DNA from 4 places in the Cytobacillus sp. QJM3NY_8 genome. Region 3 is predicted to be linked to each of the others. Evidence: riboswitches for the same ligand, from Rfam matches in the RefSeq annotation. Region 3 holds a riboswitch; each other region holds the start of a gene.
The links. Region 3 has a riboswitch for thiamine pyrophosphate ahead of tenI (thiazole tautomerase TenI). Riboswitches for the same ligand answer to the same signal wherever they lie in the genome.
Positions count from the first base shown of each region.

Region 1: another riboswitch for thiamine pyrophosphate. It lies ahead of AC0VZ9_RS06975 (YkoF family thiamine/hydroxymethylpyrimidine-binding protein); the one in region 3 lies ahead of tenI (thiazole tautomerase TenI).
Region 2: another riboswitch for thiamine pyrophosphate. It lies ahead of thiT (energy-coupled thiamine transporter ThiT); the one in region 3 lies ahead of tenI (thiazole tautomerase TenI).
Region 4: another riboswitch for thiamine pyrophosphate. It lies ahead of AC0VZ9_RS08525 (ABC transporter substrate-binding protein); the one in region 3 lies ahead of tenI (thiazole tautomerase TenI).

Region 1 is NZ_CM149681.1:1,309,617-1,312,825, reverse strand. It holds gene AC0VZ9_RS06980 (Cof-type HAD-IIB family hydrolase) at 1-791, opposite strand, end outside; TPP riboswitch at 1,021-1,122, shown strand; gene AC0VZ9_RS06975 (YkoF family thiamine/hydroxymethylpyrimidine-binding protein) at 1,211-1,816, shown strand; gene AC0VZ9_RS06970 (ECF transporter S component) at 1,818-2,414, shown strand; gene AC0VZ9_RS06965 (ABC transporter ATP-binding protein) at 2,398-3,209, shown strand, end outside.
Region 2 is NZ_CM149681.1:2,607,248-2,610,456, reverse strand. It holds gene AC0VZ9_RS13575 (MATE family efflux transporter) at 1-1,085, shown strand, start outside; TPP riboswitch at 1,137-1,239, shown strand; gene thiT (energy-coupled thiamine transporter ThiT) at 1,306-1,905, shown strand; gene AC0VZ9_RS13565 (hypothetical protein) at 2,005-2,274, shown strand; gene AC0VZ9_RS13560 (hypothetical protein) at 2,394-2,633, shown strand; gene qoxD (cytochrome aa3 quinol oxidase subunit IV) at 2,709-3,014, opposite strand; gene qoxC (cytochrome aa3 quinol oxidase subunit III) at 3,015-3,209, opposite strand, start outside.
Region 3 is NZ_CM149681.1:496,683-499,891, reverse strand. It holds gene thiO (glycine oxidase ThiO) at 1-560, opposite strand, end outside; gene tenI (thiazole tautomerase TenI) at 557-1,168, opposite strand; TPP riboswitch at 1,256-1,361, opposite strand; gene thiC (phosphomethylpyrimidine synthase ThiC) at 1,391-3,175, opposite strand.
Region 4 is NZ_CM149681.1:1,615,406-1,618,614, reverse strand. It holds gene AC0VZ9_RS08535 (NAD-dependent deacylase) at 1-474, opposite strand, end outside; gene AC0VZ9_RS08530 (YkvA family protein) at 621-1,037, shown strand; TPP riboswitch at 1,111-1,219, shown strand; gene AC0VZ9_RS08525 (ABC transporter substrate-binding protein) at 1,328-2,332, shown strand; gene AC0VZ9_RS08520 (thiamine-binding protein) at 2,346-2,639, shown strand; gene AC0VZ9_RS08515 (ABC transporter permease) at 2,636-3,209, shown strand, end outside.

The DNA of each region.
Region 1 (3,209 bases), 810 kb from region 3:
ACACCGTTCTGGTCATTGGATCGTGTCAGCCAGTCTGCTGCTTTTTTGACTTCGGCAGGTGCATTACCCATAGCCACACCGAGGCCGGCGGCTTCAATCATTTCCAGATCATCCTCCGAGTCGCCTATAACGACCATTTGGTTTCGGGAAATTCCGAGATGTTCACATAAATAGAGCAAACCATTCAGCTTTGAAACTCCGGCAGGTACAATATCCATCCGCAGATCACTTAACTTAATGACTTCTACATTTTCAAACATGCCCCTAATGGCTGCCTGGACATCCTCAAGGTCGTCTTTATCTTCAAAATACACTTCAATTTTTGGCGGTGTGACCGGCTCATCTAAAATGGTATCACTTAATGAATCCACAAATTGCTGCGAGTAAAAAATGGGATCGCCGGTTGTAAAAACAGTTTTAGCAAGCATATTGGTATTGAGCTTGGTTTTGTTGGCAAGGGAATATTTTTCGTGCACCAGCCTGATTTGACAGGTAAAGCCTTCAAGCAGGCGCACGATTTCAAACGTTTCATCTTCCTGTATCCTTTTTACAAATATCGGCTTTTCCTGAGAAGCTGCAATATAAGCTCCCCTGTGTGTGACCAGCAAGGAATTGATTTTCAATGCTTTGGCCGCTTTTTTCGCGGATGGAAAGCTTCTGGATGTGACAAGTGTTACATAAATTCCTTTTTGCTGCACATATTCAATCGCTTCTTTTGTTGATTTATGAAGTCTTCCATTTGATTGGAGTAGTGTTCCGTCAATATTTAAAGCAAGCATTCTATATATCATCCAATTTGCCCCCTATTCTCGGTGTAAAATTGTCCTATTACACTTTTATGAAGGGAAGGATTGGATTAGAACATGACATGGACAATGCAGAAATTTTTTCATAGCTTATCTGTGTTATTGAAGGCGTTTATCTGTTTTCATTGATCATTTGATTTAAAGAATTGTAAATTAGTCATTTACAATTTGGATGCTCCGTATTAAGATGGAGTCAATAAAAACTGCATATCTTATTTTGCACTAGGGGAGCTTTTTGGCTGAGAAGAACAATCCGTTCTGACTCTTATCACCCGATCTGGATAATACCAGCGTGGGGAAGTGCAGGTGAACGGCTATCATTTCTAGTGTATTGATATCATTCAACTGCATTTCCTTTTGGGAATGCAGTTTTTTAATTTTATATAAACCAGGAGGATGGCAAAATGCAGGAAAATTTCTTATGCGGAACCAGCGAGATTACAGGGTGCAGGTTTTCGATTTATCCAATGACTGACAGGTTTGTGGATGTTATTTTATCTGCTCTAAAAGAAGTGGATACAAGCAAGGTATGGATGGAAACAGATGATGTGAGCACTTGTGTGCGCGGCAGGTCCATTCATGTTTTTGATGTAGTCAAAGCGATTTATCTTGAAGCTGCTAAGCATGGTGATCATGTAGTATTTAACGGCACATTTTCAAATGGATGCCCTGGCGATACTGCCGGAGATGCTTATCTTGCTGAAAATGAAGAGAAGGCGAATGAAAAAAAATCTGCTGGAATCAGCCAGGAAGTCGCTGTCCAGTTCGCACTTTATCCGATGGGGATTCCTGGATACATGAACGTCATTATGAACCAAGTCGAGCTCGCAAAGGCACAGGGAACGTTTACTGAAGGAGTGCATTATGCTTCAAGATTAGATGGGAATGCACACGATGTTTTTAAAACGCTGGAAGATGCTTTCGAAAGCTGTAAGAAAAGCGATTCCACTCATATTGTCATGACGGTTAATATGTCTGCAAACAGTCCTTCCAAGAAGGGGGCTGTGTAAAATGCTCGAAAAATGGAAGCTTCGTGAGGTCATTGTCCTATCTGTACTCGCTGTTGTGTTTGCAGTTGTATACCTGGTGTTCATGCAATTTGGCAACGTGTTATATGGGATGTTTGGCTTAATTGGCTATGATCTGATTTTTGGCATTTGGTTTATTGTTTCAATCATCGCAGCGTACATAATCAGAAAACCCGGAGCAGCCTTTTTATCGGAAACCATCGCAGCGGCCATTGAAGTCATGATTGGCAATGCAGTAGGCCCTCGCCTGATTCTTTCAGGCATGATTCAGGGGATTGGAGCAGAAGCTGTTTTTGCGGCAACTAAATGGAACAATTACCGGACATGGGTTTTAATTGCTGCCGGCATGGGTTCTTCTGTTACAAGCTTTATTTGGGGCTATTTCATTTCCGGCTACGCAGCCCTCTCACCCGGTTATGTAACTGCCATGTTTTTTGTGAGACTGGTTAGCGGTGCTTTGCTCGCTGGATTGCTGGGGAAATGGCTGAGTAAGAGTCTTGCTAAAACTGGGGCATTAAACAGCTTCCCTATCGGAAAAGAGCTGAGAAGGGAAAAATCACAAAATGGCATTTCAGCATAACCAGCCTTTATTAATAACAGAAAAGCTGTCCTTCCGGCATGAAGATGTGAAGAATCCTGTTTTTAAGAATGTGAATTTCAGCCTTAATTCAGGGGAAGCTGTTCTATTATTGGGACCCAGCGGCTGCGGAAAAAGCACGCTTGCTTTCTGCTTAAATAAATTGTATCCGGAAGCCGTTGATGGCGACTTGGATGGCACCATTTCCTTCAAAGAAAAGATACTGGATGAATTCCCGCCAGGTGAAATTAATCAGCACATTGGCATTGTGTTTCAGGATCCTGAAAGCCAGTTTTGCATGACAACAGTTGAAGAGGAGCTGGCATTCGGCCTTGAGAATATGAAAACACCTCCTGCAGAAATTGAGAACAAGATTGATGAAGCACTGGAACTTGTTCATCTTCTGCCATTTAAGCACGCCTTAATCCACACCCTTTCGGGGGGACAAAAGCAAAAACTTGCACTTGCATGTGTATTGTCATTAAAACCGGATATCCTGATTTTGGATGAACCGACAGCAAATCTTGACCCGGCTTCAAGCTATGAACTTACCCGTATCATCAAAGAGCTAAAAGAGGAGCAATCCTTTGCCCTTCTAATCATTGAGCACAAGCTGGATGATTGGATTGATTTGACCGACCGCTGTGTGGTGCTAAACCGGGAAGGCGAAATTTTATTTAATGGAAGCACTGCAGACTGCTTTAATAAATATGCAGAAGAACTACTGCTTGAGGGTATCTGGCTTCCAAGCACAGTAAGAGCAGGTCTATTAGGAAAAAAGGCAGGGATTTACAAAGG
Region 2 (3,209 bases), 2.1 Mb from region 3:
AAGAGGGGCTGAAACAATATTTGAATGCCTTTACCGTCATTCAGACAATTATGTCAGTTGCTCTTGGAATAGCCGGATTCCTGTTTGCAGAAAGAATTTTGGCCATAATGGGCACACCTGCAGGAATGGCTGAAGGTGCAGCATCCTATTTGCAGATTAACTTCATTGGTATTCTGTTTTTATTTGGATACAATTTTATAGGAACCGTACTCAGGGCGCTCGGAGACAGCAAGAGTCCACTGTACTTTGTCCTGATAGCAGTCGTATTAAATGCAATCCTGGACCCTCTTTTTATATCTGTATTCCAGCTTGGTATTGATGGGGCAGCTTGTGCTACGATCCTTTCACAGGGGTTCGCATTTATGATCGGAATGATATTCATACTCCGCAAAAAGCTGGCGCCGTTCACTATTCCTTCTTGGCCGCATAAAGAGGAAGCGGCATTAATTTTCAAGCTCGGCATCCCTTCTGGACTTCAAATGACCGTTATATCGGCTGGTGTTATGGCTATTATGTCTGTCGTCACCTCTTTTGGCGATGACGTGGTTGCGGGATTTGGTGCAGCTCAGCGTATTGACAGCATCATTATGCTTCCTGCGATGGCATTGGGGACTGCAGTCAACAGTATGGCCGGTCAAAATATAGGGAGAAATCAATGGGAACGGGTTCATCAAATCGCCTTGTACGGAGTCATTTACAATCTTGGAATCATGTTTATCATCGCTTTTGGTACGGTCCTATTTGCAGAACACGGGGTGCGCCTGTTTATACAGGATAAAGAATCAGTTCAGTATGGCACTGACTATTTAAAGATCATTGCCTTTTTTTATCCGCTCCTGGGCATTAATTTTATATTGAATGGTGTGGTAAGAGCTTCCGGTGCGATGTTTCAAGTGCTCATACTGAATATCATTTCATTCTGGATCCTGCGCTATCCTTTAACATTCCTATTTTCAAAGTTTATGGGTGATAAAGGAATTGCTGCAGGCATGGGGATAAGCTTTGCTATAAGCAGTGTCATCGCCTTTATGTATTACCGTATCGGAAAGTGGGATAAACAGGCTATATTTGGAGAGGGAAAATAATCCTTTTCACTTTCATTTATTTCATTTATACTAAAATTGGATAATACAATAACGTGCCACAAGGGGAGCATTCTGCTGAGAGTGAATAGTTCGCTGTTCTGACCCTTTGAACCTGTTAGATAATGCTAGCGCAGGAATGTGGAATAAAAGGCGGAAGGGGTTTTTCTGCCTGCTTGTTCTCCCTTGGGGTATCGTCATACGATTATAGGGGGATTTTTTTATGAAAAAATTAAGCCTGACGGCGATGATTGAAGCTTCATTTTTTGCAGCATTTGCTATTATTTTGGATTTCCTTCCATCTATTAAGCTGTCGCCTTCCATTTCGATTTCTGCTGCGATGATTCCCATATTCATTTTGGCATTCAGATGGGGCTTTAAAGTCAGCTTCATTGCCGGTCTATTATGGGGAATATTGCAGATTGCCATGGGTGATGCCTGGATTGCGACTCCGCTTCAGGCATTTATTGAGTACTTTGTGGCATTTGCCTGTATCGGTTTTGCCGGTTTGTTTTTCCGACCAATTCAAAATCAGCTGCGCAGCGGAAACAAGAAAAAGGCATTGGGCTGGGTTGTTTTAGCTGTGTTTGCCGGAAGCCTTGCCCGGTATTTCTGGCATTTCATAGCAGGTGTCCTTTTCTTTGGGAGCTATGCGCCGGAAGGGATGTCACCGGTTCTCTTTTCCTTCCTGGCAAACGGTGCAACCATGCTCGGAGCAGCTATTCTCTGCTCGATTTTAGCAGTATTAATTATATCTTCAGCTCCAAGATTGATCATAAGAAAAACGGATGAAGTTATTCAATCACAAAAACGCGCTTCCTAATATAATCAGCCTCTTTGGAAATTTCCAAAGAGGTTTTTTCTTATTTTAGGAAACTGCTCCTGAAAAATGGGTATATTACTCAAAAAGGGGAGTGATTGTTTGTCAAACACATTGCAGGGCAATATTATTACAGGTGTATATGATGCAGAAACCAGTGCCTTTGAGATCCAGAAGGTTAAAAATTTCAGCACCCAGTCTGTCCTTAACAAAAATCAATGTGAAAATTTGTATAACTATTTATCCCTTCATGAAGAGGATGAGGGAGGACAGATTATTACACTTTACGATCAAATGCCATTAATGCTGACCAGGCAGGAAATAGGCAATTTAAAGAAAGATTTGGAGAACATTAAAAAGCTATATCAGTAGAAAATTGCTTTGCACCTTTGCAAAGCTTTTTTTGCATAAATAAATTTGACAATTTTGTGACAAAAAGTTTGACAAATTTGTGAACATAGTTAGAATATTAAATAAAAGGGGATGAAAATATGACTTTAAAACAGCAAAAGGTGCTGCATTTTTTTAGAAATGTTACTGCGGCCGGTATTCTTTTAGGGTTAATTGTCTTTATTTCAAGCTTTTTTGTAAGCGGTCTCACGGGTGAGTATGTTTTATCAATCGGTTTAAGCATTATGGTATCATCCATGCTAATTTTTGGATTCGGATTTTTTATTAATGTGATGGAAGAAATGACAAAGGGCAGCAAGGGAATCAGACAATACAAATAAAACCGGCCTCCAAAAGGGAGACCGGTTTTATTATCTGGCTCATGGGATGGACAAGGCGATTCCGCTTTTCTTGAATTAATGAGCCGCGTGCCCAGAAGTGAGAACCCAAATAGAACCTACTACAATTACAATAACCATAAATACGGCATAAATCATATTAACTAAGTTCGTTTTGCCGTCTTCTCCTTCTCTTAAGTGCATGAACATGAACAGCTGCATGCCTGCCTGAATGACAGCCAGCGAGCCGATGATCCACATGATCACTTTAAAAGAGAGGTTCGTTTTTAGGGCAATACCTGCTGCTGCAAATGTCAGCACAAGGGAAACAACAAATCCAATGACATGGCTTATAGGGAAGCTTTTTGATTGATGATGTTCCATTTAAGCCACCAGTCCTTTCAAATACACGAATGTGAAAATAAAGATCCAGACCACATCAAGGAAGTGCCAGTAAAGGCCGATAATAAACGTTTTTCTTGCTGTAGTAGGGGTAAGGCCTCTTTTTAAAAGCTGGATAATGACCATAGTTGCCCAGCCAATTCCCAATGTAACATGGGCTCCGTGTGTACCCAGCAG
Region 3 (3,209 bases):
TCATCTTTTAAAATAAAATCTGATACGTGTGTATACTCATAAATTTCTGCACCGAGGGCCATTGAAGCTTTTGCAAAGGCAAGGGACAATTCATATGCCTGAACCTGTCCGTCATTCGGTATATACATGGCACCCAGCAATTTGTTTGATACGGATGGCTCACGTTTAATCAGGTCATCAATCGAAAACCATTCGGCCTGCTCACCCGCTTTTTGCTGGCTTTCTATCAATCTTTTTAATGTCTGCTCCTCCTCTTTATTAGCCGCCACTTTATATACACCCTTATTTTGATAGCCAATATGCACTTGTGATAAATCTTCCAGTTCAGGAATCAGGATCCGGTACATGGAGCGGCTTTTGCATGCCAGCTGAAATAGCGGGCCGTCTTCTGCCAGTTCCGTTTGGGCTCCTAAAATTCCAGCTGCCGCTCCGGAAGCCTTGCCGGCTATTTTACCCTTATCCAAAACGGCCACTTTATACCCTCTTTTAGCCAATTGAAAAGCAATGGAGCTTCCGTTAATGCCACCGCCAACTATAACGGCGTCATAAATTTTCCTCATTTTTCCCCCTCCTCATTTAACTTTTTTGAAAAGAGCTTCGCTGCCTCTGCAGGGTCCTTTGCCTGCAAAATCCCTGACATTACAGCAATGCCATCTGCCCCCGCCTCCAAGACCTCAGGGACTTTCTCTGGTTTAATGCCTCCAATTGCCATTACCGGAATTTCTACTGCCTTTTTAAGAGCCTCCAGTGACCCAGTGCCCCTTGGCGGGATTCCCTTCTTGGAGTCGGTTTCAAATATGTGCCCAAACAGGATATAATCAGCCCCCTGTTTTGCAGCCTCTTCTGCTTCTTCAGGAGAATGTACGGAACATCCGATGGGCATATCTAGAAAATGCGTTTTGACAACACGGACTGGAAGGCTGTGAAAAGCAAGATGGACACCTGTTTTACATGCCCATGCAACATCCACCCGATCATTTATAACAATTTTATGAATGGGGATTCCCTCATTACAAAGCAGCTTAACTCCTTCATATAGCTCCCTTGAGGTTCGATGCTTTTCCCTCAAGTGGAACCTGTCTGCAAAGGGTTCCACTTCACCTGCTATCTCAGCAAAAGCCTCTAGAGATAGCTTTCCATCTGATATAACATGCAGCTGTTTCCTCATAGCGATAACTCCCCTGTTTTTTTATGCTTTTAGCAAATTAAAAACCACCTTCTAAATAGAAAGTGGCTGTACGGGGCTTATGAATATAGCCCCGATACTCCACTTCCCTACGCTGGTATGCCAGATCAGGTTCCAAGGGTTTTAAAGCTTTTGCTTTAATCTCAGCCTGCAAACGGCACCCCCAGCAGATATAATTACTATTAAATTACTAAAATACTATTTTTACTGATAAATACTTCCCCCGGTTTTTTTAAATTCCTCAGCTTTTTCTTCCAAGCCCTTCTGTATCGCTTCGTCCGTGTCAAGCTTATTCTCTTTTGCATAATTCCGGATATCCTGCGAAATTCTCATGCTGCAGAATTTTGGCCCGCACATGGAACAGAAGTGAGCTGTTTTAGCCCCTTCAGCCGGCAATGTCTCATCATGGTATTCCAATGCGCGTTCAGGATCAAGCGACAGATTGAATTGATCCCTCCAGCGGAATTCAAACCGGGCTTTTGACAGGGCATCATCTCTTTTTTGTGCTCCCGGGTGGCCCTTTGCCAGATCTGCAGCATGCGCTGCAATTTTATAAGTAATGACACCCTCGCGTACATCATCTCTATTTGGCAAACCCAAATGTTCTTTAGGAGTAACATAGCAAAGCATTGCCGTACCATACCAGCCTATCATGGCAGCCCCGATTGCAGAGGTAATGTGGTCATATCCTGGAGCTATATCTGTTGTTAGGGGCCCAAGTGTATAAAATGGCGCTTCCTTGCAGATCTCCAATTGTTTATCCATATTCTCTTTAATTAAATGCATTGGAACATGGCCAGGTCCCTCCACCATTACCTGTACATCGTGTTCCCATGCAATTTTCGTCAACTCCCCAAGTGTCTCGAGCTCTGCAAATTGAGCCTCGTCATTGGCATCTGCAATCGATCCCGGGCGCAGCCCATCCCCGAGTGAGAAGGCCACATCATAGGCTTTCATGATCTCGCAGATTTCTTCAAAATGTGTATATAAAAAGTTTTCTTTATGATGATGCAAACACCATTGGGCCATAATGGATCCGCCCCTCGATACAATTCCGGTTAAGCGTTTTGCCGACAGCGGAACATACCTCAAAAGGACACCTGCATGAATGGTAAAGTAGTCAACCCCCTGCTCAGCTTGTTCGATTAAGGTATCTCTGTAAACTTCCCACGTAAGATCCTCGGCAATGCCATTAACCTTTTCAAGTGCCTGATAAATGGGAACGGTGCCGACCGGAACGGCAGAGTTCCTGATAATCCATTCACGTGTGGTATGAATATTTTTGCCTGTAGATAGATCCATGATCGTGTCTGCTCCCCATCGAGTAGCCCAGGTCATTTTTTCTACCTCTTCCTCAATAGAGGATGAAACAGCAGAATTTCCAATGTTCGCATTAATTTTTACGTGGAAATTCCTTCCGATGATCATCGGCTCTGTCTCAGGATGATTGATATTGGAAGGAATGATTGCCCGCCCTCTTGCTACTTCAGACCGCACAAATTCCGGATCCATATTTTCCCGAATGGCTATATACTCCATCTCAGGAGTAATGATCCCCTTTTTTGCATAGTGAAGCTGGGTAACATTCTTTCCTTTTTTTGCTCTCAATGGCTTGCGGGATAAGCCAGGAAAAACTTTATGATTAGCACGCGGATCATGTTCATCGCGGTACCCATTATCCTCGGGCTTTATTTTCCGCCCATCATACTCTTCAACATCCCCGCGTTCATGAATCCACCGGCTTCTCAGAGCAGGAAGCCCTTTTTTTAGATCTGCCGTATATTGAGGATCCGTATAAGGTCCGCTCGTATCATATACTCGAACCGGCTCATTGATTTCCTCTCCAAAAGTTCCGGAAGTGGGACTTAACTCTATCTCACGCATTGGAACCTTTATATCAGGCCTGGATCCCTCCACATAGACTTTTTTGCTGCCAGTAAAGCACGACATAATGGAAATGCTCTTTTGATTTAATGAACTTGCCGTCATTGATCATCTCTCCCTTATAAAAATATAAGGACGA
Region 4 (3,209 bases), 1.1 Mb from region 3:
GAGCATTTCCCCAAACAGAACCACTGAAGGACGGAGCACACCCCCGCAACGGCATTGGAATTGACCATGCAAATACCCCTCGCTCGGGAACTCTTTTTTACATTTCTGGCAATGGAGTGTCTGCAGATTTCCATGGAGCTCTGATATTTTTTCACTTCCCGCGAGTCCATGAAATCCATCCACGTTCTGGGTAATAATGCTCTTAATAATACCTCTCTTTTCCCAATCTGCAAGAATATAGTGCCCTTGATGGGGATTACACTCCTTAAGCCCGATTACCCTGTGCCGATAAAATTCTATAAATTCGTTCACATTTTCATTCAATGCTTTTGTACTGGCTATTTTCCCAGGATCTTTCCCATTCCATAATCCATTATTGGCAGACCTGAAATCAGGCAGTCCGCTTTCTGTCGACATTCCTGCTCCAGTCAATATTACTGTATAATTTGATTCTTTCAGCCATTTCTCAAGCATAGATATCAGCTCCCAATAAGGTTTTGTCACAGGTTAAATTTGATTTCCATTTATTTCTCCCAATGAAATGTTTATGTCATGTCAGGTATGCGGTAAATACTAGATTATAACTGTTTATGCGAATTATCAATATAGGAGTGATAGCTATGCCTGAAATAGAAACCAAAGTTTATAAGGACGGCTATAAAAAATTTTCATCCAGGGCTAAACGTTATGCGGACGATCCTGAAAAAACAAAAGGACTTTTAAGAAAGGCTACACTTAAAGCAGATAAAAACCAATCTTCATTAAGTGATATATGGGAAAAGTTTCAGCTTCTGATCGATTTAGTAAAGTCATGGTCTAAAGGCGATTACCGGCATATTATTTCAAAAAAATCGATTATCTTTATTATTGCTTCCATACTATACTTTGTTTCCCCAATAGACCTTGTTCCTGACTTTTTAATAGGAATGGGAATCTTAGATGATGTAGCAGTCCTTGGTTTTGCCGTTAGCCAAATTACAGGTGAACTTGAAAAATTCAGAATTTGGAAAGAGAGCAGGACGATTGGAATGAAATAATTATTTTCTGTGCATTTTAATATTATTTGCTATAATAATGATGGAAAGTATTTATGCTGTCAAAATTAAATAGCAAGAAATGTAGGGGAACCGGTATGCCGGTTGAGACTTCATCATTAAGATGCTGACCCTTTGAACCTGATCTGGCTCATACCAGCGTAGGGAACATATTCTTAAACATACTAAATGTTTTTTATATGCGCCCTGGTTTATACCGGGGCGTTTTTATTTTACAGGGCAGACTATCATTAACTTTCCTTATTACATAACGTTTTTTAGGAGGAGTACTTATGAAAAAGTGGATTGCCGCTATCTGTTCGCTGCTGCTTCTTTCAGGCTGTGCCGGCAATGGACCGGATAATCAGACTGGAAGCGAAGATTCAGACAGCAAACAAGATTTGAAAAAAGTTACTGTTGTACTGGATTGGACACCTAATACCAATCATACCGGCTTATATGCCGCAAAGGACAAAGGATATTTTAAAGAAGAAGGGCTCGATGTAGAAATTATAATGCCAGGTGAAGCAGGTGCAGATCAATTGACTGCATCAGGCAAGGCTGATTTTGGTGTCAGCTATCAGGAAAGCATCACGGAAGCACGTGTACAGGGCGTTCCCCTTGTATCGATAGCAGCTGTTATTCAGCATAATACTTCCGGTTTTGCATCCCCTGCCGAAAAAAACATTAAATCGCCGAAAGACTTTGAAGGAAAAACTTATGGCGGCTGGGGGGCACCTGTAGAAAAATCGGTAATAGACTCCCTAATGAAGAAGGAAAACGCTAATATTGATAAGGTCTCAATTGTTAATATGGGGGATGCTGACTTTTTTACAGCTGTTAAAAGAGATATAGACTTCGCATGGATTTATTATGGATGGACAGGTGTAGAAGCAGAACTTCGGGGGGAAAAGATTAATATGGTCTACCTTACCGACTACTCAGAAAAACTGGATTACTACACGCCCGTTCTCGCAACCAGCGAAAAAATGATTGCAGATGATCCGGATACTGTCAAAGCATTTGTAAAAGCAGCAGCAAGGGGATATGAATTTGCAATCGATCAACCTGGCGAAGCAGCAGATTTTTTGTTAAAGAATGCTCCGGATCTGGACAGCGAATTGGTCAAAAAAAGCCAGGAATGGCTATCCCCCCGCTATCAGGATGATGCTTCAAGATGGGGTGAACAAAAGCTTGAAGTCTGGGAAAACTATGCAGACTGGATGCATGAAAATGGTCTTTTAGATAAAGAATTAGATGCAGGCAAAGCATTTACTAATGACTTCCTGCCGGAATAAGGAGAGTTCAAATATGGCAAACGCACTTGTAAGCATTCAGATCATACCGAAAACAAAAGATGGGGAAAATGTTATACCTTACGTTGATGAAGCAATTAGTGTCATTCAGCAATCCGGTGTTAAGTACGAAGTGCATCCCCTCGAAACAACGATGGAAGGCGATTTAGACCATTTATTGAAAATCATAGCTGATATGAACAGAAAAATGATTGAAAGAGGAAGCAGCAATGTAATCTCACAGGTAAAGGTTCTATATCAGCCGGACGGTATTGAAATGATTGATTTAACGGAGAAATATCGTCCATGATAAATTTGTTCAGAAAAGGATGGAGGCCGGCTGCGGTTCTCCTTCTTTTATTCATTGCTTGGGAAATGGCAGTAAATCTGGCAGAAGTCCCTGCATGGCTCCTGCCTCCGCCAACAGAAATCGTTCTGGAAGCGATTTCGGGCTGGGAGGGCTTCAGCCACCACCTTCAATCGACAGTCATGCTTTCCCTATTGGGATTTGCCATTGGCACCGTCATAGGTTTAATCACAGCCGTTATACTGCACTTATTGCCTTTTATAAGGGAGTCGGTTTACCCTCTCCTCATACTTTCACAAAATGTGCCTATAATTGTTCTGGCTCCTTTGCTGGTTGTTTGGTTTGGTTTCGGGATACTTCCAAAGCTGATTGTCATCACGCTGGTTTGCTTCTTCCCCATTACTGTTGCTGCATTGGACGGCTTTCGCCAGACACCCGGAGAACTTAGGCATTATATGCTGATGGCAGGGGCCAGCAAAGGACAGCTGTTTTGGAAGCTGGAGCTTCCCTATTCCCTTCCCTCTCTATTTTCAGGGCTAAAAATCTCCGCAACCTATAGTGTGATGGGTGCTG